2 regions of the Streptomyces sp. NPDC020681 genome follow, and region 2 is predicted to be linked to the other one. Evidence: predicted binding sites of a transcription regulator. Region 2 holds the regulator's gene; the other holds the start of a gene.

Region 1 (15,443 bases), on a different contig from region 2:
CGCGAGAGGAATCACGCATGACCGTTCAGCTCATCCGCAAAGGACTACGCCCAGGCGTAAACTCGGCCGCATGAGCCGACGACGACATTGATCCACCGCAGCAGGTCCAGGAACGGGCTGTCGCGGGCCGCCGCGCGGGTGAGCACCCGGCGTCCCCCGTCCGTTCCAGCCGAGGACCACACGCATGCTCACGTCTTCGTCGTGCCCGCCCGCCCCGATCGACTCCCGTGTCCGCAGCCTTGAGCGAAGGCTCTGTGCCTACGCGGGACTTGAGGACTTCGTCCTCCTCTACCCCCTCTACGCCCTGCTCTTCGCCGAGAACGGGCTGACCACCGCCGAGATCTCCTCCCTCTTCGCCATCTGGTGCATCGTCGGCCTGCTGGTCGAAGTACCGTCCGGCGTCTGGGCCGACGCGGTGTCCCGCCGGGCGATGATGGTCGTCGGCCCGGTGCTGTCCGCCGCCGGATTCGCCCTGTGGGCCGTGACCCCGTCGTACGCCGCCTACGCCGCGGGCTTCACGCTCTGGGCCGTCGGCGGGTCCGTGCGCTCGGGCTCCATGGAAGCCCTCGTCCACGACGAACTCGAACGGCTCGGCGCGGCCGACCGTTACGGGCGGGTCATGGGGCGGGCCGCCGCCGTCAGCATGGCCGCGACCGCCGCGGCCACGGCGGCCGCCGCACCCGCCCTCGCCTTCGGTGGCGACACCCTGGTGTGGGCCGGAAGCATCGGCGCCTGCCTGCTGTGCGCCGCGGCCGGCGCGACGCTCCCCGAACACCGCACCGCCGCCCACCGGGAGAAGGCCGAACGGCCCGGCTACCTCGCGACGTTGCACTCCGGACTGACCGAGGTGCGCGGCAGTCGGCCCGTCCGGCGGGCGATGGTCCTCGCCGTCGTGATCACCTCGGTGTGGGGTGTGCTGGACGAGTACGTGCCACTGCTGGCGGCGGACACCGGAGTGGCGACCCAGACCGTTCCGCTGCTGGTGCTGGTGGTGTGGGTCGGCGTGACGCTCGGCTCGCTGCTGGTATCGGCGGGCGAACGGCTCTCGGGACGCGCGACCGGCGCCCTGCTGGCCCTGGCGGCGGTGGCGCTCGCGGCGGGTGCGCTGTCGGGCGTGCCCGCCGGTTTCGCACTGCTCGGCGCGGCGTTCCTGGTCTTCCAGCTCGCGGACGTGCTGGCGGACGTACGCCTCCAGGCGGCGATCACCGGCCAGAGCCGTGCGACGATCACGTCGCTGGCCGGCCTCGGCACGAACGTCACGTCCCTGCTGGCGTACGGCACATACGCGGCGCTGTCCCCGCACCTTTCGCACGGCGCGGTCTTCGCACTGCTGGCGCTGGCCTACCTGCCGGTGGCCGTCGCACTGGGCGGCCTGCGCCGGGCCGGGTAACGCCCGAGGGCGGCACCCCCTGGGAGTGGGGTGCCGCCCTCGGTTCCGTAACCGGGCTTACTGATCCGCAGGCGGATCAGAAGTCCATGTCACCGCCCGGCATGCCGCCGCCGGCCGGCGCGGACGCCTTCTCCGGCTTGTCGGCGATGACGGCCTCGGTGGTGAGGAACAGCGCCGCGATGGAGGCCGCGTTCTGCAGGGCAGAGCGGGTCACCTTCGCGGGGTCGATGATGCCTTCGGCGATCATGTCGACGTACTCACCGGTCGCGGCGTTCAGGCCGTGGCCGAGGGGCAGGTTGCGCACCTTCTCGACGATGACGCCACCCTCGAGACCGCCGTTGACGGCGATCTGCTTGAGCGGGGCCTCCAGCGCGAGCTTCACGGCGTTGGCGCCGGTCGCCTCGTCGCCCTCGAGGTCCAGCTTCTCGAAGACCGAAGCAGCCTGGAGCAGAGCCACGCCACCACCGGCGACGATGCCCTCCTCGACGGCCGCCTTCGCGTTGCGAACGGCGTCCTCGATGCGGTGCTTGCGCTCCTTGAGCTCGACCTCGGTCGCGGCGCCGGCCTTGATGACGGCCACGCCGCCGGCCAGCTTCGCGAGGCGCTCCTGGAGCTTCTCGCGGTCGTAGTCCGAGTCGCTGTTCTCGATCTCGGCACGGATCTGGTTGACGCGACCGGCAACCTGGTCGCTCTCGCCGGAGCCGTCGACGATCGTGGTCTCGTCCTTGGTGATGACGACCTTGCGGGCGCGGCCCAGCAGGTCCAGGCCGGCGTTCTCGAGCTTGAGGCCGACCTCCTCGGAGATGACCGTGCCGCCGGTGAGGATGGCGATGTCGTTCAGCATCGCCTTGCGGCGGTCGCCGAAGCCCGGGGCCTTGACGGCAACGGACTTGAAGGTGCCGCGGATCTTGTTGACGACCAGGGTCGACAGGGCCTCGCCCTCGACGTCCTCGGCGATGATCAGCAGCGGCTTGCCGGACTGCATGACCTTCTCCAGCAGCGGAAGGAGGTCCTTCACGTTGCTGACCTTGGAGTTGACGATCAGGATGTACGGGTCGTCGAGCGACGCCTCCATACGCTCCATGTCGGTGGCGAAGTACGCCGAGATGTAGCCCTTGTCGAAGCGCATACCCTCGGTGAGCTCCAGCTCCAGACCGAAGGTCTGGGACTCCTCGACGGTGATGACGCCTTCCTTGCCGACCTTGTCCATCGCCTCGGCGATGAGCTCGCCGATCTGGGTGTCGGCGGCGGAGATGGAGGCCGTCGAAGCGATCTGCTCCTTGGTCTCCACGTCCTTGGCCTGCTCGAGCAGGGCGCCGGAGACGGCCTCGACGGCCTTCTCGATGCCGCGCTTGAGGGCCATCGGGTTGGCGCCGGCCGCCACGTTGCGCAGGCCCTCGCGGACCAGCGCCTGGGCGAGAACGGTCGCGGTGGTCGTACCGTCGCCGGCGACGTCGTCCGTCTTCTTGGCGACTTCCTTGACCAGCTCGGCGCCGATCTTCTCGTACGGGTCCTCGAGCTCGATCTCCTTGGCGATGGAAACACCATCGTTGGTGATCGTGGGGGCGCCCCACTTCTTCTCGAGGACGACGTTACGGCCCTTGGGGCCAAGGGTGACCTTGACGGCGTCGGCGAGCTGGTTCATCCCGCGCTCGAGACCGCGCCGTGCCTCCTCGTCGAACGCGATGATCTTGGCCATGTGAAGTGGTCCTCCCGGACTGGGGTGGATTCTCCGGACCGCGCTGGCGCCCGCGACGGACGGCCTGAGAGCCGTACGGTTCCTTGCCCCGCCGACTCTTCGGGCCTCACCGACCCGGTCCTAAGCTGTCACTCTCACCTGCAGAGTGCTAACGCCAATGATTAGCACTCGGCATAGGAGAGTGCAAGCGGCTCTACGGATCGCAGACGGGGCGGGCGGGGGGCACAGACGCACGAGGGGCCCGCGTCCCTGGTGGGATGCGAGCCCCTCGTGCGTGAGTGCGTAGTGCGTATGTGGCCGATCGCGCCGAGATCAGACGGCGAGCTTGACCATGTCCGCCTGCGGACCCTTCTGGCCCTGCGAGATCTCGAATTCGACCCGCTGACCCTCTTCAAGGGTGCGGTACCCGTCCATCTGGATCGCGCTGTAGTGGACGAAAACATCCGCACCACCGTCGACCGCGATGAAGCCGTACCCCTTCTCCGCGTTGAACCACTTGACGGTGCCCTGAGCCATGCCTAACTCCCCTATTACTGGCCCTTGCACAGGACCGCACTTCGCGGACCCGGGTCAGAACTCACCCCGGCAGATGCCAGGGGTGTGCGCCGGAACGCGTCGACCGCGGCTGAATGTATCTGCCCAACTGCCCTCTGCAACAGGTCAATCGGACGAGAATTCTGCGCGCGACCGAAGGGAAGTTTGACCTGAATTCAAGAAATTCCGGGGCAAGTCGGGCCCGGCATACGGCACTTAAGCCGCAATACGATCGAACACATTGGCTGCTTCTTGTCGCGCCCGGGCGCATTCTCATATGCGGCCGGCACGGGCAGCCGAGGGGACTTCCCCAACTGTACCGCGCTCAACCATGCAGAATGGCCCCCTCCGCTTCTCTTGCGGAGAGGGCCAAACTCATAACTGTGCGTCAACTCGCGTGGCTCAGCCGCCCGCGACCGCCGGGATGATCGAAACCCCGGCCCCGTCCGGCGTCGCCGTCTCGAGGCCCTGCTCGAAGCGCACGTCGTCGTCATTCACATAGACGTTCACAAAGCGGCGCAGCTTGCCCTGGTCGTCCAGCACGCGCGCGGCGATGCCGGTGTGGTTCTTCTCCAGGTCGGCGATGACCTCGGAGAGGGTCGCGCCCTGCGCCGCGACCTCGGCCTGGCCGCCGGTGTACGTACGGAGAATGGTGGGGATGCGGACGTTCACGCTCATGGTGTTCTGCCTTCCGTAGGTAGTCGGCGGTGTCAGCGGGCCAGGCCGGCGTCGCGGAATGCGTCGAGGCTCGGGCGGATGGTCGCCGTGGGACCGGTGGTCGGGGCGACCGCGTCGAGGGTCTTGAGGCCGTCTCCGGTGTTGAGGACGACCGTGGTGAGCGACGGGTCGATGACACCCGCCTCGATCAGCTTCCGTGCAACACCCACAGTCACGCCACCCGCGGTCTCCGCGAAGATGCCCTCGGTGCGGGCCAGCAGCTTGATCGCGTCGACGATCTGCACGTCGTCGACGTCCTCGACCGCGCCGCCGGTGCGGCGCGCGATGTCCAGCACGTACGGGCCGTCGGCCGGGTTGCCGATGGCCAGCGACTTGGCGATGGTCTTCGGCTTCTGCGGACGTACGACGTCGTGGCCGGCCTTGAAGGCCGCCGACACCGGCGAGCAGCCCTCCGCCTGGGCACCGAAGATCTTGTACGGCCTGTCCTCGACCAGGCCCAGCTTGATCAGCTCCTGCAGACCCTTGTCGATCTTTGTGAGCTGCGATCCCGAGGCGATCGGGATCACGATCTGGTCGGGGATACGCCAGCCGAGTTGTTCGCAGATCTCGTACGCCAGCGTCTTGGAGCCCTCGCCGTAGTACGGGCGGAGGTTGACGTTGACAAAGCCCCAGCCCTCGCCGAGCGGGTCGCCGATGAGCTCGGAGCAGAAGCGGTTGACGTCGTCGTAGTTGCCCTCGATGCCGACGAGTTCGCCGCCGTACACCGCGGCCATGACGACCTTGCCCTGCTCCAGGTCGTGCGGGATGAAGACGCAGGAGCGGAAGCCGGCCCGCGCGGCGGCCGCGCCGACCGCGCCCGCCAGATTGCCGGTGGAGGAGCAGGAAAGCGTGGTGAAGCCGAAGGCGCGCGCGGCCTCGACGGCGATGGCGACGACGCGGTCCTTGAAGGAGTGCGTCGGGTTGCCGGAGTCGTCCTTGATGTACAGGCCGCCGGTGACACCGAGCTCACGGGCGAGGTTGTCGGCCTTGACGAGCTTGGTGAAGCCGGGGTTGATGTTCGGCTTCTCGGCCACGTCGGCGGGCACGGGGAGCAGCGGCGCGTACCGCCAGATGTTGTCCGGACCCGCTTCGATCCGCTTCCTCAGCGCTTCGGGGTCTCCGGCCGGCAGGTCGTACGCGACTTCCAGCGGCCCGAAACAGGAGGCACAGGCGAAGATCGGGCCCAGCTCGAAACGCTCCCCGCATTCGCGGCACGAGAGCGCCGCGGCGGGTCCCAGGTTGACGGGGGTGGTGCTTGCGACAGTCTGCACAGCCATGATGGCGAGGCCCTTTCTCCTCATCTTCCTCATGGCGCGTCTCGCCACGAGACGGATTTGGCACCTTCCCTAGCCGGGAGCCTCGCGTCCGATGAACGACGGAGACCGGCTGGAGGGTTGCCGGGGCTTCAACGGGCCGTATCCCTCTGCCCCTCTGGATGAGCGGTATTCGATTGTCAGCAGGACGACCCCCGGCATGCGGCGGTCATCTGCGTTGTTCAAGACTGTAACCGAAGGCCAGGACTGTTGAGATAGTCGTCCGAACCGCGAGACGCCTGACCGATTCGGAAATCGAGGGAGACGCGCACGTGCTCGAAGAGGTGGAGCGCTGGCTGAGCAGGCGCTCCTGGTCCGCGGCCGACCGACCGCTGCCCCGGCTCATGGCGGCCAAGCGCTCGGCGAGCGTCAGCGTAGTGCTGCCCGCGCTGAACGAGGAGGCGACGGTCGGCGAGATCGTCACCGTCATCCGGCGTGAGCTGATGGAGGCGGTGCCTCTGGTCGACGAGCTGGTGGTGATCGACTCGGGCTCGAGCGACCGTACGGCCGAGGTGGCGCGCGCGGCGGGCGCGCGGGTGGTGCACCGGGACTCGATCCTGCCGCGGATACCGGCCGTCCCGGGCAAGGGCGAGGTGCTGTGGCGCTCGCTGATGGCGACCAGCGGCGACATCGTCTGCTTCGTGGACGCGGATCTGCGGGACTTCTCGGCCGACTTCGTCTCCGGGATCGTGGGCCCGCTGCTGACCGATCCCGAGGTGCAGTTCGTCAAGGCGATGTACGACCGGCCGCTGGGCGACACCGATCCTGATTCGCTCGCCTCCGGCAAGGCGGGGCAGGGCGGACGGGTGACCGAGCTGGTGGCGCGGCCGCTGCTGAATCTGCACTGGCCGCAGCTGGCCGGCTTCGTCCAGCCGCTGGGCGGCGAGTACGCGGCCCGGCGTTCGCTGCTGGAGCGGCTGCCCTTCCCGGTCGGATACGGGGTGGAGCTGGGGCTGCTCGTGGACGCGCTGCACACGGTGGGTCTGGACGCGTTGGCGCAGGTGGACGTGGGTTCGCGCAAGCACCGGCACCAGGACGGGCAGGCGCTGGGCCGGATGGCGGCGGCGATCTACCGCACGGCTCAACTGCGCCTGTCGCGCGGTCACTTGGTGCGTCCCGCGCTGACGCAGTTCGAGCGCGGCGAGGACGGGTTCGTACCGCGGACGCATGCGGTGGACACCGAGGAGCGGCCTCCGATGCGCGAGATCGGTGAGTACGCGGCGCGCCGCGCGGCCTAACCAGATCTCATCGAGCATCGTGTCTAAATTTCTTATTTATGGACATTAGATGTAGTACACGAACAAAGCGCCGCACCCGCAGGCTGCCGTGGATCCTCGGAGCGCTCGCGGTGATTCTCGTCACCTCGGTCGGCACGGCCGCGGCCGAGACCGCAGATCGCCACCGCGAACAGCCGGCACACGCCGAGCCCCAGGCCGAGCGACTGTGGCTGCTGGGCGGTCTGGCGCTGAGTCTGACCGCGGCCGGAGTGGTCGCGGTGGCCGCCACCCGCAGTCGCCGGAATCACTCCAACCACTGACCGGCCGACACCGGCCACTGAGCCGTACGCACGTTTGAGGGATATGGGGACGGGCTAGGTTTCGCGACATGGTCACTGAGCGCACCTCCGGGCACTCCGCTGCCGCCCAGGTCCTCGTCGCGTCCAACCGCGGCCCGGTCTCGTACACCCTCAAGCAGGACGGCACCCTCGACGCCCGCCGCGGCGGCGGCGGGCTGGTCTCCGGGCTCTCGGCCATCGGCTCCGACGCGGACGCTCTGTGGGTGTGCGCCGCGCTCGGCGAAGGTGACCGGGAGGCGGTCCGGCGCGGCGTCGCAGAGCCGGGTGTGCTGATGCTCGACATCGACGAGTCGGTCTACTCCGACGCGTACAACGGCATCGCGAACTCGGTGCTGTGGTTCGTACACCACATGCTGTACGACATCCCGCGCGAGCCGGTCTTCGACGCGGAGTTCCGGCGCCGCTGGGAGTCGTACGTCGCCTACAACCGCGCCTTCGCCGAGGCGCTGGCCGACCGGGCCGCGCCCGGCGCCGCGGTGCTGGTGCAGGACTACCACCTGGCGCTGGTGCCGGGGCAGCTGCGGGAACTGCGTGAGGACCTGCGGATCGGGCACTTCACTCACACGCCGTGGGCGACCCCGGAGTACTTCCGGATGCTCCCCGACGACATCCGCGAACAGCTGGTCTGGGGCATGCTCGGCGCGGACCGGGTCGGCTTCCACACCTGGTCCTGGGCCTTCGGCTTCATGCAGTGCGCGTCCATCGACAACGAGACCGGCATCGCACAGCCGATCTCCCCGACGGGCCGGCCGGACCGCTGGATCGAGCACTCGCGCCAGGGACGCCCGCCTCTGCGGCGCACCGAGGCGGCCGTGCACCCGCTGGGCGTGGACGGCGACGACCTGCGGGCGCTCGCCCACCGCCCCGAGGTCGAGGAGCGGCTGACGCTGCTGCGCGCCGAGGCCGGCGACTGCCGGACCGTCGTACGGGTCGACCGCACCGAGCTGTCCAAGAACATCGTGCGCGGGCTGCTCGCCTACCGGGAACTGCTGCAGGAGCACCCCGAGTGGCTGGGCCGGGTGGTGCATCTGGCGTTCTCCTACCCCTCGCGCCAGGACCTCGCCGTCTACCGGCAGTACACGGCGGACGTCTCGGCGCTCGCGGACGAGATCAACGCCGAGTTCGGCACCGACGACTGGCGTCCGGTGCATCTGTACGTGAAGGACGACTTCGCCCGCTCGCTCGCCGCGTACCGGCTGGCCGACGTGGCCCTCGTGAACCCGGTCCGGGACGGGCTGAACCTGGTCGCCAAGGAGATCCCGGTGGTCTCCGACAACGGCTGCGCGCTGGTGCTGTCGCGGGAGGCGGGTGCGTACGCCGAACTGCGCGAGGACGCCATCACCGTCAATCCGTACGACGTGTCCGAGACGGCCCGCGCCCTGCACCAGGCGCTGACCATGCCCGACGACGAACGGGCCCGCCGCACCAAACGGCTGGCCGCGGCCGCGACCGCGCTGCCGCCGCAGCAGTGGTTCCTCGACCAGCTAGAGGCGCTGCGCCAGCAGCCCGAGGAAGGCGACGACCGCTGACGGTCCCGGCAGCAGCAGGTCGGCCCGTTCCGCCAGCTCCGGCACCTCGTTGCTGCCGCTGCACACCAGCAGACCCGGGATGCCTTCGGAGCGCAGCTTCTCGACCGCGGCGAAGGCGGGCAGGTCGCCGAGGTCGTCCCCGGCGTACAGCACGGCTTCCGCCTCGGTCTCGCGTACGTAGTCGGCGAGTGCCCTGCCCTTGTCCATGCCGGGCGGGCGCAGTTCGAGGACCATGCGGCCCGGCTCCACGATCAGGCCGTGGCGGGCGGCGAGTTCACCGAGCGGACCGCGCAGCGCCTCGAACGCGGCCTGCGGATCGGACGCCCGGCGGGTGTGGACGGCGACCGCGCGGCCCTTCTCCTCGATCCAGACGCCGTTCCACGCGCCGATCCCGTCCAGGAACCCGGGCAGTTCGGCGCGGGCGGCGGCGACACCCGGGTGCGGAGCGGGCGCGCTGACCGTGCCGGAGACCGCGTCCCAGCGCTCGGCGCCGTAGTGACCGAGCACCACCAGGTGCTCCAGGCCCGGCACTCCGGCGAAGCCGCCGTAGCGCACGGCAACTCCGGCCGGGCGGCCGGTGACCACGGCGACGGAGGCGACCCTCGGCGCGAGCTCGGCGAGCGCGGGCACGGCGTCCGGGTGGGCGCGAGCCTGCTCGGGGTCGGGCACGATCTCGGCGAGCGTGCCGTCGAAGTCGAGCGCTACGACGGCCTTGGCCGGCCGGGCCAGCAGCGCGGCCAGACCGTCCCGGCCCACAGGCGTCGACGGCGACGGCAGGGGATGCACATACGGGGAGCTGCCCATGACCCGACCCTATCGGCGACTTCGTTGCGCGTCCCTGACACGGCGAAGCCGGTTGACTGTCACCGGGTCGTGGGCCAGGGCGCGTTCGTCGTCGAGGAGTGCGTTCAGGAGCTGGTAGTAGCGCACCGGGGAGATGCCGAGCTGCTCCCGGATGGCCCGCTCCTTCGCGCCGGGTCCCGGCCAGGAGCGGTGCTCCAAGGCCAGAACGGCACGGTCGCGCTCGGAGAGCGCGTCGCCAGGGGCCGCGTCGTCGGTCATACGATCCAACATAACGGCGCGGCCGCGCGCCGCGGGACGACTACTCGGCGGCCTCCGCCTTGGTGGCCGCGTCCGCGATCCCGGTCAGGACCTGCTTCGGGTCGCCGCCGGGCTCCACGGCCCCGCCGATGTTCTGCTTGATGTTCTCGCTCACCGCGGCCCACGACGTCTTGCCGACCGGCGGCAGCTGCGAACTCGGGAGCTCCGCCAGGAACTCGTGCAGGTTCTTGTGCTGCGGGTCCTGCTCCATCGCCTCGGACGCGGAGATCGTGGCGGGCAGCAGGTCGTTCTGGCCGGCGAAGGCGAGGACGTTCTCGTCGGCGAAGACGAAGTCCAGGAACTTGCCGATCTCGGCGCGGTGGCCGTTCTGCTTGAAGCCCATGATCCAGTCGGCGACGCCCATGGTCGCCTTCGACTTGCCGGTGCGGCCCGGCAGGGCCACCTTGCCGACGTCGATCTTGGCCTTCTGGGCCGCCTGCAGCAGCGACGGGTGGCCGTTGAGCATGCCGACCTCGCCGCGCGTGAAGGCGGCGAAGGCGTCCTTGCGGTTCAGCTTGGACGGGGCGACCGGGCCGGTGAGCTCCTTGGCGACCAGGTTGGTCTTCAGCCACTCGAAGGTGGATATGTTCACCTTCGAGTCGATCGAGTAGCTGCCGCCCGAGTCGGTGTATCCGTCGCCGCCGCTCAGCAGCCACATCATGGTCTCGGCCTGCGCCTCTTCCGGGCCGAGCGGCAGCGCGAACGGGTACTTGACGTCCGTGTTCGCCTTCAGCTTCTCCGCGCCGTCCTGGAGGTCGTCCCAGGTCTTCGGGTCCGCCTTGATGCCGGCCTCTTTGAAGAGCGACTTGTTGTAGAAGAGCAGCCGGGTGGAGGCGACGAACGGCAGCCCGTACTGCACGCGCTTCTGCTCGCCGGCGTCGATGAGCGGGGTGAGGAAGTTGGACTGTACGGGGATGGAGAGCAGCTGGTCGGCGGAGTAGAGCTTGTCGGCCGCGGCGTAGTCGGCGTACGCGCCGATCTGCGCGATGTCGGGGGCGTTGCCGGCCTTCACCATCTCGGCGACCTTGCGGTCGACGTCGTTCCAGGACTCGATCTGTACGTCGATCTTGATGCCGGGGTTCTTGGACTCGAACTTGGTCGCCAGGTCTGCCCAGTAGTTCTTGCTGCTCTCGCCACCCGCGACGTCGTAGTCGGCCGCGACGAGCTTGAGCGTGACGTCGGAGGAGCCGCCCGTCACCCCGCAGCCAGAGAGTCCTGCCGTCATACCCAGCGCGGCAAGTGCCGCGGTCAGACCCAAGATGCGCCGGTGCACAGTCCTGCCCCACCCTCTGTTTGTTTGCCCCGGTCCGGCCCCCCGGTCCGACCCCCAAGATGAGCTGGCATTTTGCCCCATCCGGGGGGATGCGGTCCACTCGTACCCGGTATCACTTCCACAACGCCTGCCCCGCGGTGTCCGTTCGTCGGCCCCGCCGTGGACGGGCGTTGCCCGGGTGCGTCGCGGCCTGCTAAGCACGTCACGGCACCCATGGGTCGGTGCCGGTCCCAGTCAGGCGTACGTCGCGAGGAGCCTTGCCGCATGTCCCGTACCGCAGCAGAGATAGCCACTCAGCCCGCCTGCTGGCGCCGGGCGGCCGAAGCCGCCGCCGCCTTCGAGGGCCTTCCGCAGCCGGGTGAGCGGGTCGCCGTCACCGGGTGCGGTACGTCCTGGTTCATGGCGATCGCGTACGCGGCGCTGCGGGAGGCGGCGGGACTGGGCGAGACGGACGCGTTCGCCTCGTCCGAGTTCCCGGCCGGCCGGTCCTACGACCGGGTCGTCGCGATCACCCGCTCCGGCACCACGACCGAGGTACTCGACCTGCTGACCGAACTCCGCGGCAAGGTCCCGACGCTGGCGCTGACGGCCGACCCGAAGACTCCGGTGATGGAGGCCGCGGACGCGGTGGCGGTGCTGGACTGGGCCGACGAGGAGTCGGTCGTCCAGACGCGCTTCGCGACGACGGCGCTGGCGTTCCTGCGGGCCGGTCTGGGTGACATTCCCGGCGTGAAGTCCGTCGCCGATGCGGCGGTCGACGCGGAGCTCGCCGTCACGGAGCCGCTGCCGGAGGCGGTGGTGGGTGCGGAGCAGTGGACCTTCCTCGGCCGCGGCTGGACATACGGTCTGGCGCTGGAGGCGGGCCTGAAGATGCGCGAGGCCGCGGGCGCGTGGACGGAGGCGTACCCCGCGATGGAGTACCGCCACGGCCCGATCTCCATCACCGGCCCGGGCCGCGTGACCTGGGTCTTCGGCGCGCTGCCGGAGGGTCTGTCGCTGGATGTCTCCCGCGTCGGCGGCACGCTGGTCGCGAACCAGTCCGCGGACCCGCTCGCGGACCTGATCCGCGCGCAGCGCCTGGCGGTGACGCTGGCGGAGGCGGCGGGCCTGGACCCGGACCGCCCGCGCAACCTCTCGCGCAGCGTGATCCTGCCCTGACGGTGCTGCTCACTGCGGCCCGCCGCAGTTTGTACGGGCGCGCAACAATCTGAGCTAGTGGACTAGACCTTTCTGGCAGTCTCGCGCGAGACTGTTCTCGTGAGACACGTCATCGCCCTCGATGTGGGCGGCACAGGCATGAAGGCCGCCCTCGTCGGGGTGGACGGCACGCTGCTGTACGAAGCGCGGCGGGCCACCGGGCGGGAGCGTGGGGCCGAGGCCGTCGTCGAGACGATCCTCGACTTCGCCGGGGACCTGCGCGCGTACGGCGAGGAGCACCTCGGCGAGAGTGCCGTCGCCGCCGGTGTCGCCGTGCCCGGCATCGTCGACGCCGAGCACGGCATCGCCGTCTACGCCGCCAACCTCGGCTGGCGCGACGTACCGATGCGGAACCTGCTCAGCGAGCGGCTGCACGGCGTACCCGTCGCACTCGGGCACGACGTCCGCACCGGCGGCCTCGCCGAAGGCCGGATCGGCGCCGGAAAGGGCGCCGACCGGTTCCTGTTCGTACCGCTGGGCACCGGCATCGCCGGAGCCATCGGCATCGGTGGCGCCATCGAGGCCGGCGCGCACGGATACGCCGGCGAGATCGGCCATGTCGTCGTCCGCCCCGGCGGACCCGAATGCGGCTGCGGGCAGCGCGGCTGTCTCGAGACGCTCGCCTCCGCCGCCGCGGTGACCCGCGCCTGGGCCGAGGCGAGCGGCGACCCGGACGCCGACGCCGCCGACTGCGCCAAAGCCGTCCGGTCCGGTGACGAACGCGCCGTCGAGGTCTGGCTCGATGCCGTCGACGCGCTCGCCGCCGGACTCGTCACCGCGCTCACCCTGCTGGACCCCCGCACCCTGATCATCGGTGGCGGTCTCGCCGAGGCGGGGGAAACCTTGTTCACACCGCTACGGGCGGCGGTCGAGGAACGCGTCACGTTCCAGAAACTGCCCGCCATCGTCCCGGCAGCCCTTGGGGACACCGCCGGATGCCTGGGCGCGGGGCTGCTCGCCTGGGATCTACTCGCCACCGACTCGGAGGTAACCGCCTAATGGCCGCAAGCGCCACACGCGCCCCACGCGCCGCAAGCGCCGCCAGCACCGTTCTGACCGGCGCCCGGGTGGTCCTGCCGACCGGGACCGTCGAGAACGGACGGGTCGTCGTCGAGGGCACGCGCATCGCCGGAGTCGCACCGGACGACGGCGTGCCCGCCGTCGACCTGACCGGCCACTGGGTCGTGCCCGGCTTCGTCGACATCCACAACCACGGCGGCGGCGGCGCTTCCTTCACCTCCGGCACCGCCGAGGAGGTGCTGAAGGGCGTACGGACCCATCACGAGCACGGCACCACGACCCTCGTCGCCTCCACCGTCACCGGCGAGATCGACTTCCTCGCGCACCGGGCCGGCTTCCTGTCCGAACTGGTCGAGCAGGGCGACCTCGCGGGCATCCACTTCGAGGGGCCGTTCATCTCGCCGTGCCGCAAGGGCGCGCACAGCGAGAAGCTGCTGCGCCACCCCGACCCGGCGGAGGTCCGGAAGCTGATCGACGCGGCGCGCGGCACCGCGAAGATGATGACGCTCGCCACCGAACTGCCCGGCGGAATCGATTCCGTACGGCTGCTCGCCGAGCACGGAGTGATCGCCGCGATCGGTCACACCGACGCGACGTACGAGCAGACCGTCGAGGCCATCGACGCGGGCGCGACCGTGGCGACGCACCTGTTCAACGCGATGCCCGCGCTCGGCCACCGCGCGCCCGGCCCGATCGCCGCGCTCCTGGAGGACGAGCGGATCACGGTCGAGCTGATCAACGACGGCACGCATCTGCACCCCGCCGCGCTGGAGCTCGCCTTCCACCGCGCGGGCGCGCGCCGCGTCGCGTTCATCACGGACGCGATGGACGCGGCGGGCTTCGGCGACGGCCGGTACCAGCTCGGCCCGCTGGCGGTCGATGTCACCGACGGCGTGGCCCGGCTGGTCGACGGCGGCTCGATCGCGGGCTCGACGCTCACCCTGGACACCGCGTTCCGGCGGGCGGCGACCGTCGACCGGCTGCCGGTGGAGGACGTCGTCCAGGCGATCTCGGCGAACCCGGCGAAGCTGCTCGGCGTGTACGACACCGTCGGCTCGCTGGAGCCGGGCAAGGACGCGGACCTGGTGGTGCTGGACGAGGAGTTCATGCTCAAGGGCGTGATGCGCAAGGGCGAATGGGTCATTCAGCCGCACATGGCGTGAAGTGGGCGGCCGGTCAGGGGGTCTGGGCCGGCCGCTTCCCCTTTGGCATGATCGAGCCTGATCAAGCCTGATCGAGGCCTTGTGCGGACAGGAGGTGTTGCGCGGTGATCCTGACGGTCACGCTCAACACCGCCCTGGACATCACCTACCGGGTCCCGGCGCTGATCCCGCACTCCAGCCACCGGGTCGGCGAGGTCCGCGAACGCCCCGGCGGCAAGGGACTCAACGTCGCCCGCGTGCTCGCCGCGCTCGGTCACGAGAGCGTGGTCACCGGCTTCGTGGGCGGGCCCGTCGGATCCGTACTGCGCGAACTGCTGGCCCCGCTCGCGCCGCACGACGCGCTCGTCCCGATCGCCGGGACCACCCGCCGCACGATCGCCGTCGTGGACGGGACGAGCGGCGACACGACCCAGCTGAACGAGCCGGGCCCGACGGTCACCGCCGATGAGTGGGCCGCCTTCCTCTCCTCGTACGACGCGCTGCTGCGCGACGCCGAAGCGGTCGCGCTCTGCGGCAGCCTGCCGCCCGGCGTCCATGTCGGCGCGTACGCGGAACTGGTGCGGCAGGCCCGTGCCGCCGGCGTCCCCGTGCTCCTGGACACCAGCGGTGAACCGCTGCGCCGCGGCATCGCCGCCCGCCCCGACCTCGTCAAACCGAACGCCGACGAGCTCGCCCAGCTCACCGGCTCGCGCGAACCGCTGCGCGCCGCCCGCGACGCACGCCGCCGCGGGGCGCACACGGTGGTCGCGTCGCTCGGCGCGGACGGCGTGCTCGCCGCGACCCCGGACGGCATCTGGCAGGCCTCCCCGCCCGCGCCGGTGAAGGGCAACCCGACGGGCGCGGGCGACTCCTCGGTGGCCGGTCTGCTCTCCGGCCTCGTGGACGCACTCCCGTGGCCCGACCGGCTGGCCCGCGCGGTCGCCCTGTCGGC
Region 2 (15,443 bases):
TCTTCTCCTCGGCGGCGACCTCGCCCGCCTCGCGCAGCACGTCGGCGACCAGCTGCGGCGCCGACGAAGCGAGGTCGGCGGCGTCCCGGTAGTGCGCCTTCGGGATGACCAGGACGTGGGTCGGGGCCTGGGGGTTGATGTCACGGAAGGCGAGGACGGTCTCGGTCTCCCGCACGAGGGTGGCCGGTACCTCCCCCCTGACGATCTTGCAGAACAGGCAGTCGGCCTGCGGTTCACCCGCCATGCGTGGGGTCCTCCTCGCGTGTGTCCCTTACGCGCCTCATGCTATCGGCCAACTCCACCCACGCCCCTCGCCCGTCCTGGGCCCCGGGAGCCCTCAGTCGAGCGGATCGAGCGCCGGGGGCGACTTGGGCGGGTTCTCCGTCATGACGGCCAGGCCCATCCTCACTGCCTCGTCCAGTTGTGGATCCCGGCCCGCGGCATGGTCCTGCGGAGCCATCACCACCTCCACGTCCGGATCCACTCCGTGGTTCTCCACCCGCCACTCGTAACCCTCCAGCCAGAACGCGTACTTCGGCTGTGTCACCAGCGTCCCGTCCACCAGCGAGTACCTGCTGTCGATGCCGATCACGCCGCCCCAGGTCCGGGTGCCGACCACCGGGCCGATGCCGAGCGCCTTGATCGCCGCGTTGACGATGTCGCCGTCCGAGCCGGAGAACTCGTTGGCCACCGCGATCACCGGCCCGCGCGGCGCGTCCCGCGGATAGCTGAAGGGCTGCATCCCGCGCGGCAGGTCCCAGCCGACGATCCGGCGGGCCAGCTTCTCGACGACCAGCTGGGAGGTGTGGCCGCCGCGGTTCTCGCGTACGTCCACGACCAGGCCGTCCCGCGCGACCTCGACCCGCAGATCGCGGTGGATCTGGGCCCAGCCGGGCGCCTGCATGTCCGGGACGTGCAGATAGCCGAGCCGGCCGCCGGACTTCTCGTGGACGTAGGCGCGCCTGTCGGCGACCCAGGCGTGGTAGCGCAGCGGTTCCTCGTCGGCGAGCGGCACGACGACCGCGTGCCGCGGATCGCCGCCGCCCGCGGGCGAGACGGTCAGCTCGACCGGCTTACCGGCGGCGCCGACCAGCAGCGGCCCGGGGCCGGTGACCGGGTCCACCGGCCGGCCGTCGACCGCCAGGATCGCGTCGCCCGCGCGGATGGCGACGCCGGGCGCGGCGAGCGGCGAGTGCGCGTGCGGGTCGGACGTCTCGGACGGCAGGATGCGGTCGATGCGCCATGTGCCGTCCGCGGCACGGGAGATGTCCGCGCCGAGGAGGCCCTGGCGTGCGGAGCGCAGGCCGTTGCCGCCGCGCGGGGTGACATAGGCGTGCGAGGTGCCGAGTTCGCCCTGCACCTCCCAGAGCAGATCCATCAGATCGTCGTGGGTCGCCAGGCGCGAGAGCACCGGACGGTAGCGGTCCAGTACGCCGTCCCAGTCGACGCCGCCGAGGTCCGCGCGCCAGAAGTTGTCGCGCATCAGCCGGCCGGCCTCGTCGTACATCTGCCGCCACTCGGCCGCCGGGTCGACGAAGCGGCGTACCCGCGACAGGTCGACCGTGATGTTGGTGTCGCTGTCCTCGTCGCGCGATGCCCTGCGGTCGCTCGGCACGACCTTCAGCTTGCCGTCGGTGTAGAGCAGCACCCGCTTGCCGTCGCCGCTGACGGAGAAGCTGCTCGCGTCCGCGGAGAGCTCCTCGCTGCGCTGCTGGACGAGGTCGTACCGCTCCAGCGCGGTCTTCGGGCCCGGGTCGTCCGGCGTGGCACGGGTCGCGCCGAGGGCGCCGCGCAGCGGGTGGCGCAGCCACAGCAGGCCGTCCTTGGCGGCGCGCAGCGTGGAGTAGCGGGCGGCCTCGACGGGGAAGGGCACTATCCGGTCGGCGAGCCCTTCGAGGTCGATACGGGTGATGGACACACCGTTCTCGTCGTCGTCCTGGGCGCGGTCACGGTCCTTGTCGGCCTCGAAGGCCCTGCCGTGCCGCTGCGGACCGAACGGCGACGGCGTGGTGGCAGCCAGAGTGATCAGATGCGGGCGGCAGCCGCCGACGAAGGCCAGGTCGAAGACGTGTGTGTCATAGACCGGGTCGAAGGCGCGCTCGGACAGGAACGCGAGGTGCTTGCCGTCGAGCGTGAAGGCGGGCTGGTAGTCGCAGAACCGCAGCGGGGTCGCCTCGGAGACGGACAGATCCGCGGTGTTGGCGAGCTTGAGATGGCGCAGCGGCGACGGGCCGGGGTGGGACCAGGCGAGCCAGCCGGAGTCCGGCGAGAAGGCGAGGCCGGTGGCTTCGCCGTGCTCGCTGCGGTCGACCAGGCGTACTTCGCCGGACTCGCGCTCGACGAGCAGGACCCGCCCGTCGTGCGAGGCGACGGCGGCGCGGCTGCCGTCGGGCGCGACGGCCAGGCTCAGCACGCGGCCGAGCTGTCCGGCGCCGAGCCTGCGCGGCGGCGTACCGGGCGCGGGACCGGTGGCGGGCGCGAATTCGAGGGCGTCGTCGCCTTCGGCGTCGGTGACCCAGACGACATGCTCCTCGCCGTCGGCCCGGAAGGTGCGCGGCAGCCTGGCCCGTACGCCGGGCTCCGCGGCCAGCGTGCGGGCGGGCCCTTCGCGGTGGGTGACCCAGTGGATGCCGCCGCGGATCTCCACGGCGCTGCCGCGGCCGGTGTGATCGGGCGCGGCGGTGCCGAGATGGCGGTCGGCGTTGACGGGCCGCGGCCGCAGGTCGGTGCGCTGGCCGCCGAGCCGGATGTCGAGGCGGCGGGGCTCGGCACCGTCGAGGTCGTCGACGATCCACAGTTCTCCTGCGGACGCGTAGACGACGCGGGTGCCGTCGGTGGCGGCGTGCCGTGCGTAGAAGCTGTCCGTGGGGGTGTGCCGCCGCAGACCGGATCCGTCGGGCAGCGACGAGTAGAGCGCTCCGACACCCTCGTGGTCGGAGAGAAACGCGACCCGCTCCCCCACCCACAGTGGGTACTCGACATTGCCGTCGAGCTCCTCGTGCAGGCGGACGAACTCTCCGTCGCCCTGCCCGTCGATCCACAACTTGCCCGCTGTGCCGCCCCGGTAGCGCTTCCAGGCGGCGGCCTCACGGCCCATCGTGGCGGACAGCAGCAGCATGCGCTGCCCGTACGCGACACCGCCGACCGGCCCGTACGGCAGCACGGCAGCGGGCCCGCCGTCGAGCGGCACGGCCCGCGCCCAGGTGCGGCGCAGCGAGGCCTGGCCGTGTGTGCTGAGCGCGAGGACTTCACCGTCCGGGGTCCAGCCGCGTACGGACGTCTTGAGGCTGCCCCAGTACGTCAGCCGGTCCGCGGGACCGCCGTCGACGGGCGCGAGATGCACCTCGGGCGCGCCGGCCCGGCGGGACGTCCAGGCTATGTGCGTGCCGTCGGGCGAGATCCGCGGATGGTCGACGGGCACGCCGTCGGCGCTGACGCGCCAGGCCCGGCCGCCGTCGAGCGGGGCGACCCAGACGTCGTCCTCTGCGGTGAAGGCGATCAACTCGCCGTGGACATGCGGATACCGGAGGTAGGCAGGCTGCGTCACACGGTCACCCTAGGCAGGCCGGTGCCACCCGGTCACGGCTTTGGGGATCACTTGTCGGGCGCGTCGGGCGCCTTTGTCACGGTCTCGGTCACGGTGACCGTGACGGTGGGGCGCGGGCCGCCGGGCCGCGGCGGCGAACTGGTGGGCTTGGCGGTGCAGTTGCCGAGGACGGTGGCCTCGAAGACGACCTTGCGGTCCACCTTGGCCATCAGGTTGCCGCGCACGCAGCTGCCGGAACGTTCCTCCGTCACCTTGCCCTTGAGCGTGATGTCCTGCCCGGAGTCGGTCTCGCCCTGGCAGTCGACGGTGGCGACGCTCGCCTTTGTGGGCGACTTCGTGGCGTTGCCCGCACTGGTGGTGGCGGTACAGCTGAGCCAGCGCACATCGAAGCCGATGCGTTCGAGGGTGCTGGTCCCGGTCTTGTCGGTGGTGACGGCGACGGCGGCGGAGTTCAGCCCGCCGGCCGTCGGCTCGCATGCCGCGATCCCCGCAACTGCCGCTCCGGCGACGGCGATCACGGCGAACCGTCTGTGCCTGAAACTCCGTTCCATTCCCCGCATGGACGGCAGAGTGGCACCCCGCGCCAGGAAGGAAAAGAGTGGTTGCGGCCACCTTTCCACCGTACGGTCGTGGAATGACCAGGAAGCTGATCCGCCCGCGCCGGCTCGTCGTCGACGAGGACACGGTCTATGTGTGGACGGTGCGGCACCGGCACACGTCGGACCGGGGAGCGGTCAGCGACTGCCGCACGCTGCTCGCGGTGCGCCGCGAGGGTACGACGGCGCGGCTGGAGTTCACCTTCCGGCAGGTCAAGGGCCGGTACATCGCGGAGACTTACTTCAGCTCGGGCGACGTCGGCGACACCGCGCAGAACTGGCTGAACCTGTACGAGCCGGGTGTGGTGCGTCGTCTTGTCGACGAGGCGACGACGAGAGGGCTGCTGCCGGCGGCGTACGGAACGACGGAGGTCGACGGCTGGCCGCTGTTCGACGCGGTGGTGGCGGCAGCGTCGGAGGACTAGGGCCGGATCTGGCCCTAGGACCAGCGGCCGGTGCGGCCGAGCAGCAGGGCCGCCGCCGCCGTGCCCGCCGTCGACGTTCGCAGAACACTGCGACCAAGGCGGTACGGCTTTGCTCCCGACTCCGCGAACAGCGCCAGCTCCTCCGGCGAAACGCCGCCTTCCGGGCCGACGACCAGCACGATCGAGCCCTCCGCCGGGAGTTCCGCCGTGGCCAGGGGCTCCGCGCCCTCCTCGTGGAGCACCGCCGCGAAGTCGGCTTTGGCCAGAAGTGCCGCAACCTGCTTGGTCGTTGCTGCGTCCGCGACCTCCGGGAAGCGGAGCCGGCGCGACTGCTTGCCCGCCTCGCGAGCCGTGGCCCGCCACTTGGCGAGGGACTTCGCGCCGCGCTCGCCCTTCCACTGAGTGATGCAGCGCGCCGCGGCCCACGGCACGACTTCGTCCACACCGGTCTCCGTCATGGTCTCGACGGCGAGTTCGCCGCGGTCGCCCTTCGGGAGGGCCTGGACGACGGTGATACGGGGCGAGGGCTCGGGTTCCGTCGGGAACTCGAACGGCTCCACGATCAGCCGGTCCTTGCCCTCCGTCCGCAGGACGACACCGGCCGCACCGCGCCCGTGGCCGTCGGTCAGCACGATGTCCTCGCCGGACTGCAGCCGGCGTACGGACACGGCGTGCCGCCCCTCGGGCCCGTCCAGCGTGAGGACCGAGCCCGGCCCCACGCCATCGAGTGAGTCGACGAGAAAGACGGGCGCGGTCATCAGCTGCCGCCCAGCGCCAACGCGGCGCGCGCGGAGTCCAGTTCGGCGGCCAGCACCTCGACCAGCTGCGCGGCGGGCAGATCGCGCGCCAGCCGGTGGCCCTGTCCGGCCCACAGCGCCATGCCCTGCGGGTCGCCCGACTTGGCCGCCGCCTTGCGCAGGCCGCTCGTCAGATGGTGCACCTGCGGATAGGCGGCCGGGGCGTACCGGCCGTGCTCGCGCATGAAGCGGTTCACCAGCCCGCGGGCCGGCCGCCCGGAGAAGGCGCGGGTGAGTTCGGTGCGTACGAACAGCGGGTTGGTCATGGCCTGCTTGTGCAGCGTGTTGGCGCCGGACTCCGGACAGACCAGGAACGCCGTGCCGAGCTGCGCCCCGACCGCTCCGGCCGCGAGCGCGGCGGCGATCTGACCGCCGCGCATCAGGCCGCCGGCCGCGATGACCGGCAGCTGCACGGCCTCGCGGACCAGCGCAATGAGCGTGAGCAGGCCGACGCCGGTCCCGTCGGCGGCGATGTCGTCACGGTGCGTGCCCTGGTGTCCGCCGGCCTCGATGCCCTGGACGCACAGAGCGTCGGCACCGGCCCACTGCGCGGCCTGCGCCTCTTCGGGCGTGGTGACCGTGACGACGGTGAACGTGCCGGCCTTGGCGAAGGACTTGAGCACATCGCGGCTCGGGCAGCCGAAGGTGAAGGAGACCGCGGCCACCGGGTCGTCGAGGAGGATCGCGAGCTTGGCCTCGTAGCCGTCGTCACGCCCGGAGTCGGGGTCGCCGAGCGGGGTGTCGTACCAGGTGGCCTCACCGGCGAGCTGATGCCGGTAGACCTCGACGGCGGCGGGGTCCGCGGTGTTCGGCTGCGGCATGAAGACATTGACGCCGAAGGGCCGTCCGGTGAGGCCCCGGATCTGTTTGACCTCCTGGTACATACCGTCCGCGGTCTTGTACCCGGCAGCGAGAAACCCCAGCCCACCGGCCTCGGACACGGCCGCTGCGAGCTGAGGGGAGGAGGCACCGCCCGCCATGGGGGCCTGCACGATCGGATACCGGCAAAGATCGGTCAGTGCGGAGGACATGCGTGCATGGTGCCATGCCACTCCGCGCCCATCGAATCCGGAGGCGGGCCGCACTCCGCAAGGGGGTGCGCCCCGCCCTGTCCGGGCACCGGCAGACGCCTCGGGCTACCGACCGTTGAACGCGTCCTTGAGCCGGGAGAACAGGCCCTGCTGACCCGGCTGGAACTGGCCCAGCGGGCGCTCCTCGCCGCGCAGCTTCGCGAACTCACGCAGCAGCCGTTCCTGCTCCGGGTCCAGCTTGGACGGCGTCATCACCTCGACGTGCACGATCAGGTCGCCGCGGCCGCCGCCGCGCAGATGCGTGATGCCGCGCCCGTGCAGCGGGATCGACTGGCCGGACTGCGTGCCGGGACGGATGTCGACCTCCTCGAGGCCGTCGAGCGTCTCCAGCGGCACCTTCGTGCCGAGCGCGCCCGCCGTCATCGGGATCGTCACCGTGCAGTGCAGATCGTCGCCGCGCCGCTGGAACACGGCATGCGGCAGCTCGTGGATCTCCACATAGAGGTCACCGGCGGGCCCGCCGCCGGGGCCGACCTCGCCCTCGCCCGCGAGCTGGATCCGGGTGCCGTTGTCGACGCCTGCCGGGATCTTCACGGTCAGCGTGCGACGGGACCGGACGCGGCCGTCGCCGGCGCACTCCGGGCACGGCGTCGGGACCACGGTCCCGAAACCCTGGCACTGCGGGCACGGCCGCGACGTCATGACCTGGCCCAGGAACGAACGCGTGACCTGGGAGACCTCACCGCGGCCGCGGCACATGTCGCAGGTCTGCGCCGAGGTCCCCGGCGCCGCGCCCTCACCGGAGCAGGTCGTACAGACCACGGCCGTGTCGACCTGGATGTCCTTCGTCGTGCCGAAGGCGGCCTCGTTGAGGTCGATCTCCAGGCGGATCATCGCGTCCTGGCCCCGCCGCGTACGCGACCGCGGGCCCCGCTGCGACGCCGTCCCGAAGAACGCGTCCATGATGTCCGAGAAGTTTCCGAAGCCACCGGCTCCGAAGCCGCCCGCGCCACCGGCGCCGCCGGCCTGGGACAGCGGGTCGCCGCCGAGGTCGTAGACCTGCTTCTTCTGCGGGTCCGACAGCACCTCGTACGCTGCGTTGATCTCCTTGAAGCGCTCCTGAGTCTTCGGGTCCGGATTCACATCCGGGTGAAGCTCACGCGCCAAGCGCCGAAACGCCTTCTTGATCTCGTCCTGAGATGCGTCGCGGCGCACGCCGAGTACGGCGTAGTAGTCCGTGGCCACTTACGACTCCGCCAGGATCTGTCCGACGTAACGTGCCACTGCGCGTACCGCTCCCATCGTTCCGGGGTAGTCCATGCGGGTCGGTCCGACCACGCCGAGTTTGGCTACTGCCTCGTCGCCCGAACCGTAGCCGACCGAGACGACGGACGTGGAGTTGAGGCCCTCATGGGCGTTCTCATGACCAATCCGTACCGTCATGCCCATGCCGCCCGATTCCTTGGCCTCGCCGAGGAGCTTGAGCAGCACCACATGCTCTTCGAGCGCCTCCAGCACCGGCCGGATGGTCAGCGGGAAGTCGTGCCCGAAGCGGGTGAGATTGGCGGTGCCGCCGATCACCAGACGCTCCTCGGTCTCCTCGACCAAGGTCTCGAGCAGCGTGGAGAGCACCGTGGAGACGGCGCCGCGGTCCTCCGGCTCGAAAGAGTCGGGCAGGTCCTGCACCAGCTGCGGCACATCCGCGAACCGGCGTCCGACGACCCGGCTGTTGAGCCGGGCCCGCAGATCGGCGAGCGAGGTGTCGCCGAACGGCGCGGGGCAGTCGATCATGCGCTGCTCGACCCGTCCGGTGTCCGTGATCAGCACGAGCATCAGCCGGGCGGGCGCGAGGGAGAGGAGTTCCACATGCCGGACGGTCGACCGGGTCAGCGAGGGGTACTGGACGACGGCGACCTGTCGGGTCAGCTGCGCCAGCAGCCGTACCGTACGGCCGACGACGTCATCCAGGTCCACCGCTCCGTCCAGGAAGTTCTGGATGGCGCGGCGCTCGGGCGACGACAGCGGCTTGACTCCGGCCAGCTTGTCGACGAACAGGCGATAGCCCTTGTCCGTCGGAATCCGTCCGGCGCTGGTGTGGGGCTGGGCGATGAAGCCCTCCTCCTCCAGCACGGCCATGTCGTTGCGCACGGTGGCCGGTGAGACCCCGAGCTGGTGACGCTCGGTGAGCGCCTTGGAGCCGACGGGCTCCTCGGTGCCGACATAGTCCTGGACGATGGCGCGCAGCACTTCGAGTCTGCGTTCGCTGAGCATCGCGCACACCTCCAGCTGTGGATCCTCGGTGGGGACTGCCTTGGCACTCGATACGTCCGAGTGCCAGCATTTCCCCGTGCCAGTGTACGGCCGTGGGGTAGGCACCTAGCAAGGGCGGCCGGCCACGCTACCGCGCGCTTGTGCTGGTCGTTGCCAGTAGCGTCGCCGTATGGACGTCAGTTGGGAAGACTTCGGCTGGGAGCGGCTGGCCGACGGGGTGGGGCGCCGACGGCTGCCGGTCTGGGACGCGACCATTGGTTTGATCGCCGGCGAGGACGCCGTCCTGATGTACGACACGGGTTCCACGCTCCGCGAGGGCGCCGAGCTCCGCACCCAGGCGCAGGCGCTGCTGGGCGGCCGCCGGGTGACGCATATCGCACTGAGCCATCCGCATTTCGACCATGTGCTGGGGACGGCGGCGTTCGCGGGGGCCGAGGTGTACGGGGCGGTCGGCGTGGCCGATCTCATGCGGCGGGACCGGGACGAGCTCCGGGCCGAGGCCGTCCGGGAGGGTGTCGGCGTGGAGGACGCGGCGGAGGCGACCGATCTGATGGTGACGCCGCAGCATCTCGTCTCCGGCGAGTGGACGCTGGACCTCGGTGGCCGCCAGGTGCTCCTGGCCAACGTCGGCCCCGGCCACACGGGTCACGATCTGGCCGCGCTGGTGCCGGCCAGCGCGGCCGGCCCGGAGGTCGTGTTCTGCGGCGACCTGGTGGAGGAGTCGGGCGAGCCGCAGGCGGGCCCGGACGCGATTCCGTCGCGCTGGCCGGCGGCGCTGGACCGGCTGCTGTCGCTCGGCGGCGAGGACGCGGTGTATGTGCCGGGTCATGGCGCGGTGGTCGACGCGGACTTCGTCCGGGCACAGCGTGAAGCGCTGGCGGAGCGCTTCGGGGTGTCGTAGCGTCGGCCAAATGCGCAGCTACAGCCCGGACCTGACGCCCCCGTGGAAGCGGTCGACACCGGTCCCCGAGGTGCCAGCGGAACCCGATCTGGTCGTGGAGGAGGTCGCCACGGGCTTCTGCGGGGCGGTGATCCGCTGCGAGGCGGGGACCGTGACGCTGGAGGACCGCTTCGGCAAGCACCGGGTGTTCCCCCTGGCCCCGCGCGGCTTCCTGCTGGAGGGCCGGGTGGTGACCCTGGTCCGCGCGTCCACGGCGGCCCCGTCCGCTCCGGCCCGCACGGCCTCGGGTTCGGTCGCGGTCCCCGGCGCGCGGGCCCGGGTGGCGCGGGCGGGCCGCATCTATGTGGAGGGCCGGCACGACGCGGAACTGGTCGAGAAGGTCTGGGGCGACGACCTCCGCATCGAGGGCGTCGTCGTCGAATACCTCTCCGGCATCGACGACCTCCCGTCCATCGTCGCCGACTTCGCCCCGGGTCCCGACGCCCGCCTCGGCGTCCTGGTGGACCACCTGGTCCCGGGGTCGAAGGAGGACCGGATCGCGGCCCGCGTCACGAGCGCCCACGCGCTGGTGGTGGGCCACCCGTACATCGACGTCTGGGAGGCGGTGAAGCCGTCGTCCGTTGGCATCCGGTCCTGGCCGACGGTCCCCCGGGGCGAGGACTGGAAGACGGGCATCTGCCGCGCACTGGGCTGGCCCGAGAACACGGGCGCGGCATGGCAGCACATCCTGTCGCGGGTGACGACGTACAAGGACCTGGAGCCGGAGCTGTTGGGGCGGGTCGAGGAGCTGATCGACTTTGTGACGTCGCCGGCGGGGTGACGGTCCCGGGAGTCTTTCCCCACCACGCCGCTTTCCCGAATCGGGGGCAGATCCCGGCCCCCGGACCACGTCGGCTGCGCGCCGCGGTGGCTGCGGGTCCCGGCCGCCGGAGGCGGCCTTCGCCAGCGCCCTCCCCCGCCGCCGACGGCGCGCAACCACCCACCGGAGGCGGTCACTGAACGTGACCCTGAAACGGGTGGGCGGGTGGGACAGGACGACCGCCGAAGGCGGTCAGTCCACCAGGTCCCGGACCACCGCGTCCGCGAGGAGCCGGCCGCGCAGCGTCAGGACCGCCTGGCCCGTCTCGTACGGGCCAGGCTCGAGCAAGCCGTCCTCCAGGGCCTTGCGCGAGGCCGACAGGCCGGACGGCCGCAGCAGCGACAGCGGTACGCCCTCGATGAGCCGGAGCTCCAGCAGGATCCGCTCCACCCGGCGGTCCTCCAAGGACAGGATTTCCCGCCCCGCCCCCGGTGACCTGCCTTCCGCCAGCGCCGCCGCATACGCCCCCGGGTGCTTCACGTTCCACCACCGCACCCCGCCCACATGGCTGTGCGCGCCGGGTCCCGCGCCCCACCAGTCCGCGCCCCGCCAGTAGAGCTCGTTGTGCAGGCACCGGCCCGCGTCGGTGGTCGCCCAGTTCGAGACCTCGTACCAGGAGTAGCCCGCCTCGGACAGCACCGAGTCCGCGATCAGATACCGGTCCGCGTGCACGTCGTCGTCCGTCATCGGCACCTCACCGCGCCGGATCCGCCGCGCCAGCTGTGTGCCCTCCTCCACGATCAGCGCGTACGCCGACACATGGTCCGGACCCGCTCCGACCGCCGCGGCCAGCGACGCGCGCCAGTCGTCGTCGCTCTCGCCCGGTGTGCCGTAGATCAGGTCGAGGTTCACGTGCGAGAAGCCCGCCGCCCGCGCCTCCGCGACGCACGCCTCGGGACGCCCCGGTGTGTGCGTGCGGTCCAGCACCTTGAGGACGTGCTGCTTCGCGCTCTGCATGCCGAAGGAGATCCGGTTGAAGCCGCCCGCCCGGAGCCGCTCCAGATACGCCGGGTCCACCGACTCCGGATTCGCCTCCGTCGTCACCTCCGCGTCGTCCGCGAGCCCGAACTCCTCCCGTACGGCATCCAGCATCCGTACGAGATCACCGGCATCGAGCAGCGTCGGCGTACCGCCTCCGACGAACACCGTCCGCACCTGCCGCGGGTCGTCGCCGAGCACCTTGCGGGCCAGCCGGATCTCGTCGGCGAGCGTCTCGGCGTAGTTGTCGCGGGAGGCGAGGACGCCGCCGGAGCCGCGCAGCTCGGTGGCGGTGTAGGTGTTGAAGTCGCAGTAGCCGCAGCGCGTGGCGCAGTACGGCACATGCAGGTAGAAGGCGAGCGGCCGGTCGCCGGCGCCGTCGAGCGCGGACGCGGGCAGCGCGCCGTCCTCGGGCATGGGCTCACCATCGGGCAGTACGGAAGGCATGCCCCCCATTGTCCGTCACCCGGGACGGCACCCGAACCGGGCAACTGGGACCTACTGCGCCTGAAGCACCAGCAGCGCCAGATCGTCACCCGGCGGCGTGTCCGCGAACTCGTACACCGCCTGCCTGATCCGTTCCGCGACGCCTTGGGCGGTCAGGCCCGCGCACCCCGCCAGCACCTTCGCGAGCCCGTCCCCGTCGTCGAACATCCGCGATCCCGAGCGCCGCTCCGTCACTCCGTCCGTGACACAGAGCAACGTGTCGCCGGGTTCCAGGTCGAAGGTCTGGCTCTGGTACGCCACGTCCTCGACGACCCCGAGCAGCACCTGCGGCTCCGCCGCCGTACGCACGCGGCCGTCGGGCCGCAGCAGCAGCGGCAGCGGATGGCCGGCGCTGGCCAGCGTGCACCGGACGCTTCCGCCGGGCCGCGGAGAAGGCACCAGCTCCCCGTACAGCAGGGACAGAAAGCGCGGCCCGTCGGGCACGCCGGGTCCACCCGCTCCCGCCACCAGCAGCGCCGCCGACTCCGCCGCCTCCATCGCGTCGTCGAGCAGCAGTCCGTTCAGCCGGTCGAGCACCTCGCCGACCTGGTAGCCCTCGCGGGCGAGCAGCCGCAGCCAGGGCCGGGCGAGGCCGGTGACGACGGCGGCCTCGGGGCCGCTGCCCTGGACGTCGCCGAGCATGAAGGACCAGCGGTTGTCGACCCCGGCCAGGAAGATGTCGTAGAAGTCGCCGCCGGCGAGGCCGTCGTCGCTCGGCTCGTACACGAGGAACCGGTCGACGCCGGGGATCCGGCCGACCTTGCGCGGCTGCAGCCCGCGCTGGAGGACCTTGCTGATGGTGGCCTGCCGGGTGTACTGGCGGGCGGCACCGATCGCGTGGGCCACCCGGCGGGCGAAGTCCTCGGTCAGCGCGGCCACTTCGTCCGGCACCCGGGACAGGTTCTGCTTGGCGATCAGCAGCGTGCCGACGCCGCGGCCGCCGGCCACGAGGCGGTAGGCGATGGCGGTGCCGTCGCGGCCGCCGCCCTGTTCTGTCCCGGCGGGCCACGGGATCGGCACGGGACCGCCGCTCGTGGAGTCCGCCAGCGGCGGCGGCTCCTTGGCCAGGACCTCGCGGAGCTTCTCGATGCGGGACTCGTCGCCGTGCCAGACCCGGGCGAGACGCTGTCCGAAGCTCTGACCGGGCGGCGGGTGAGGGCCGCCGCCGTCGAGCCAGATGGCGCACCAGTCGGCGAGCCGCGGCACGAGCAGCTGCGCGGCGAGCGCGGCGACCATGTCCTCGTCGAGCTGTCCGGCGAGCAGGTCGGAGGCCTCGGCGAGGAAGGAGAGCGCGCCCCGGCCGGCCAGGCTCTGGTCCACGCGGTCACCGCGGTCGTCCCGTACGCCGCCGCGGGGAGCGGGCGCGAGGATCTCGGCGGCGCGCAGTCCGCGGTGCAGGGCCGGTTCGGCGCCGGGCAGCGGGCAGGAGTCCCAGCCGTCGACGGGCAGCCGGGCCCAGACGGTCTTGAGGGCGGAGAGATAGGTGATGCCCCAGCGCTCGGCGAGCGCGCCGACGAGATGAAGTCCGCGCCCGTACTCGGGATCGCCGGAACGGTCCGACGCACCGTGGTGTTCGTTGCGTACGGAACGGGTGGGGTGGTGGTCGGAGACCTCGATGACCAGCGCGGCGGGCTCCTCGTCCACGGGCTGTTCCAGACGGCAGAGAAGCTCGACGGTGGTGCCCGCGTGCACAACGGCGTTGGTGACGAGCTCGTTGACGATGAGCACGGCGTCGTCGGCGAGGCGGTCGGTGCTGTGCTGCCCGGGCGGGCAGCCGCCGGTGCCGCGGCAGAAGCCGCAGGTGGCGAGCAGCCCGAGGTTGGTCCAGTCGGCCAGCGCGGCCCGCACGAAGCGGCGTGCGGCGGACGGCGCGAGCGGATTTCCCGGAAGGCTGGTACGCGAAACCGACCGCGTGTCACTCCGCAGTGGGTACAACGGAGTTGAGCGGATGACGGTGTCGCGCTGCATCGGAATGGACCCCACGTGCGGCTCCCGGTCGGTTCTGGCAATGCGCCGCTTTCGACACCGACAGAGTGACAGACTGAGCCTGCCCATAAGCGCCGAGTCACTGAAGTGGGCGGATATGAACAAAGACAGTGCGTTGCCGCCCGCCCAGCCGGCCTCCCGGCTGTCCGACCGGCCGCCGTCCGACGGGGCCTGGATCCGGGTGTCCGAACTACGTCCGCTGCTGGCGGCGATGACAGCACTTCGGGACGGTGACTTCCGGGTCCGTGTGGCAGAGACCCATGAGGACATGTCCGCGGAGCTGGCGGCGATGTTCAATCAGATCGCCGTCCGCAATCAGCACTTCGCGGACGAACTGACGCGCGTGCGCCGAGAGGTCGTACGACACGGACGGCTGGACGACCGGCTGTCCGCGAGCCCGGGGCAGGGCGCCTGGACCTCCGGCGTCACCAGTACGAACGCTCTGCTGGACGCTCTGGTGGTGCCCGCGGCGAACGCGACGCGGGTGCTGGACGCGGTCGCCGGCGGCGATCTGACCCAGCGGGTCGATCTGCACGACGGGAACCGGCAGTTGCGCGGCGACCTGCGCCGCCTCGGGCGCGCGGTCAACAAGATGGTGGACCAGCTCTCGCTGTTCACGGGCGAGGTGACACGGGTCGCGCGCGAGGTCGGCACCGAGGGCCGGCTCGGCGGACGGGCCAAGGTACAGGGCCTGTCGGGCAGTTGGCGGGACGTCACGGAGGCGGTCAACACGATGGCCTCCCGGCTGACCGCGCAGGTGCGTGACATCGCGGCGGTCACGACGGCTGTGGCACGCGGCGATCTGACCCGTACGGTCACGGTCGAGGCGACCGGTGAGCTGCTCGAGCTGAAGCTGACGGTCAACACGATGGTGGACCAGCTCTCCGCGTTCGCCGACGAGGTGACCAGGGTGGCCCGCGAGGTGGGCACGGAGGGCCAGTTGGGCGGCCGCGCGCAGGTCCGCGGCGTCTCCGGCGTCTGGAAGGACCTCACCGACAACGTCAACTTCATGGCGTCCAACCTGACCTCACAGGTCCGCAACATCGCCCAGGTCACCACCGCCGTCGCCAACGGCGACCTGTCGCAGAAGATCACGGTCGACGCCCAGGGCGAGATCCTGGAGCTCAAGTCGACCATCAACACCATGGTCGACCAGCTCTCCGCGTTCGCCGACGAGGTCACCCGCGTCGCCCGCGAAGTCGGCACCGAGGGAAACCTCGGCGGCCGCGCCCAGGTCCGCGGCGTCTCCGGCGTCTGGAAGGACCTGACGGAGAACGTCAACTTCATGGCCGACAACCTCACCTCACAGGTGAGGAACATCGCGCTCGTCTCGACGGCCGTCGCACAGGGCGATCTCGGCAAGAAGATCACGGTCGAGGCGAAGGGCGAGATCCTGGAGCTCAAGTCGACCATCAACACGATGGTGGACCAGCTCTCCGCGTTCGCCGACGAGGTCACCCGCGTCGCCCGCGAAGTCGGCACGGAAGGAAACCTCGGCGGCCAGGCCCAGGTCCGCGGCGTCTCCGGCGTCTGGAAGGACCTCACCGACAACGTCAACTTCATGGC

The links. Region 2 encodes HrcA, which represses chaperone genes, less so after heat shock. Its sites were predicted from a motif close to TTNGCACTCNGNNNNNCNGAGTGCNAA; they were not measured.
Positions count from the first base shown of each region.
Region 1: groL (chaperonin GroEL) is a predicted target of HrcA. The motif match lies at 3,251-3,277, and genes of this name have one in related genera.

Region 1 is NZ_JBIRTX010000017.1:127,805-143,247, forward strand. Features, by position in the region: gene ACH4YL_RS31665 (hypothetical protein) at 1-21, shown strand, start outside; gene ACH4YL_RS31670 (MFS transporter) at 185-1,390, shown strand; gene groL (chaperonin GroEL) at 1,467-3,089, opposite strand; gene ACH4YL_RS31680 (cold-shock protein) at 3,402-3,605, opposite strand; gene ACH4YL_RS31685 (MoaD/ThiS family protein) at 4,026-4,301, opposite strand; gene thrC (threonine synthase) at 4,334-5,617, opposite strand; SAM riboswitch class I at 5,635-5,782, opposite strand; gene ACH4YL_RS31695 (glucosyl-3-phosphoglycerate synthase) at 5,926-6,891, shown strand; gene ACH4YL_RS31700 (hypothetical protein) at 6,930-7,190, shown strand; gene ACH4YL_RS31705 (trehalose-6-phosphate synthase) at 7,259-8,758, shown strand; gene otsB (trehalose-phosphatase) at 8,714-9,562, opposite strand; gene ACH4YL_RS31715 (DUF3263 domain-containing protein) at 9,572-9,820, opposite strand; gene ACH4YL_RS31720 (ABC transporter substrate-binding protein) at 9,861-11,084, opposite strand; gene ACH4YL_RS31725 (SIS domain-containing protein) at 11,397-12,290, shown strand; gene ACH4YL_RS31730 (ROK family protein) at 12,390-13,328, shown strand; gene nagA (N-acetylglucosamine-6-phosphate deacetylase) at 13,328-14,512, shown strand; gene ACH4YL_RS31740 (1-phosphofructokinase family hexose kinase) at 14,617-15,443, shown strand, end outside.
Region 2 is NZ_JBIRTX010000024.1:2,204-17,646, forward strand. Features, by position in the region: gene ACH4YL_RS35255 (histidine triad nucleotide-binding protein) at 1-244, opposite strand, end outside; gene ACH4YL_RS35260 (S41 family peptidase) at 338-3,547, opposite strand; gene ACH4YL_RS35265 (hypothetical protein) at 3,595-4,107, opposite strand; gene ACH4YL_RS35270 (hypothetical protein) at 4,182-4,568, shown strand; gene ACH4YL_RS35275 (16S rRNA (uracil(1498)-N(3))-methyltransferase) at 4,583-5,326, opposite strand; gene ACH4YL_RS35280 (nitronate monooxygenase) at 5,326-6,396, opposite strand; gene dnaJ (molecular chaperone DnaJ) at 6,502-7,641, opposite strand; gene hrcA (heat-inducible transcriptional repressor HrcA) at 7,642-8,667, opposite strand; gene ACH4YL_RS35295 (MBL fold metallo-hydrolase) at 8,837-9,568, shown strand; gene ACH4YL_RS35300 (DUF3097 domain-containing protein) at 9,579-10,388, shown strand; gene hemW (radical SAM family heme chaperone HemW) at 10,620-11,852, opposite strand; gene ACH4YL_RS35310 (SpoIIE family protein phosphatase) at 11,904-13,859, opposite strand; gene ACH4YL_RS35315 (HAMP domain-containing protein) at 14,089-15,443, shown strand, end outside.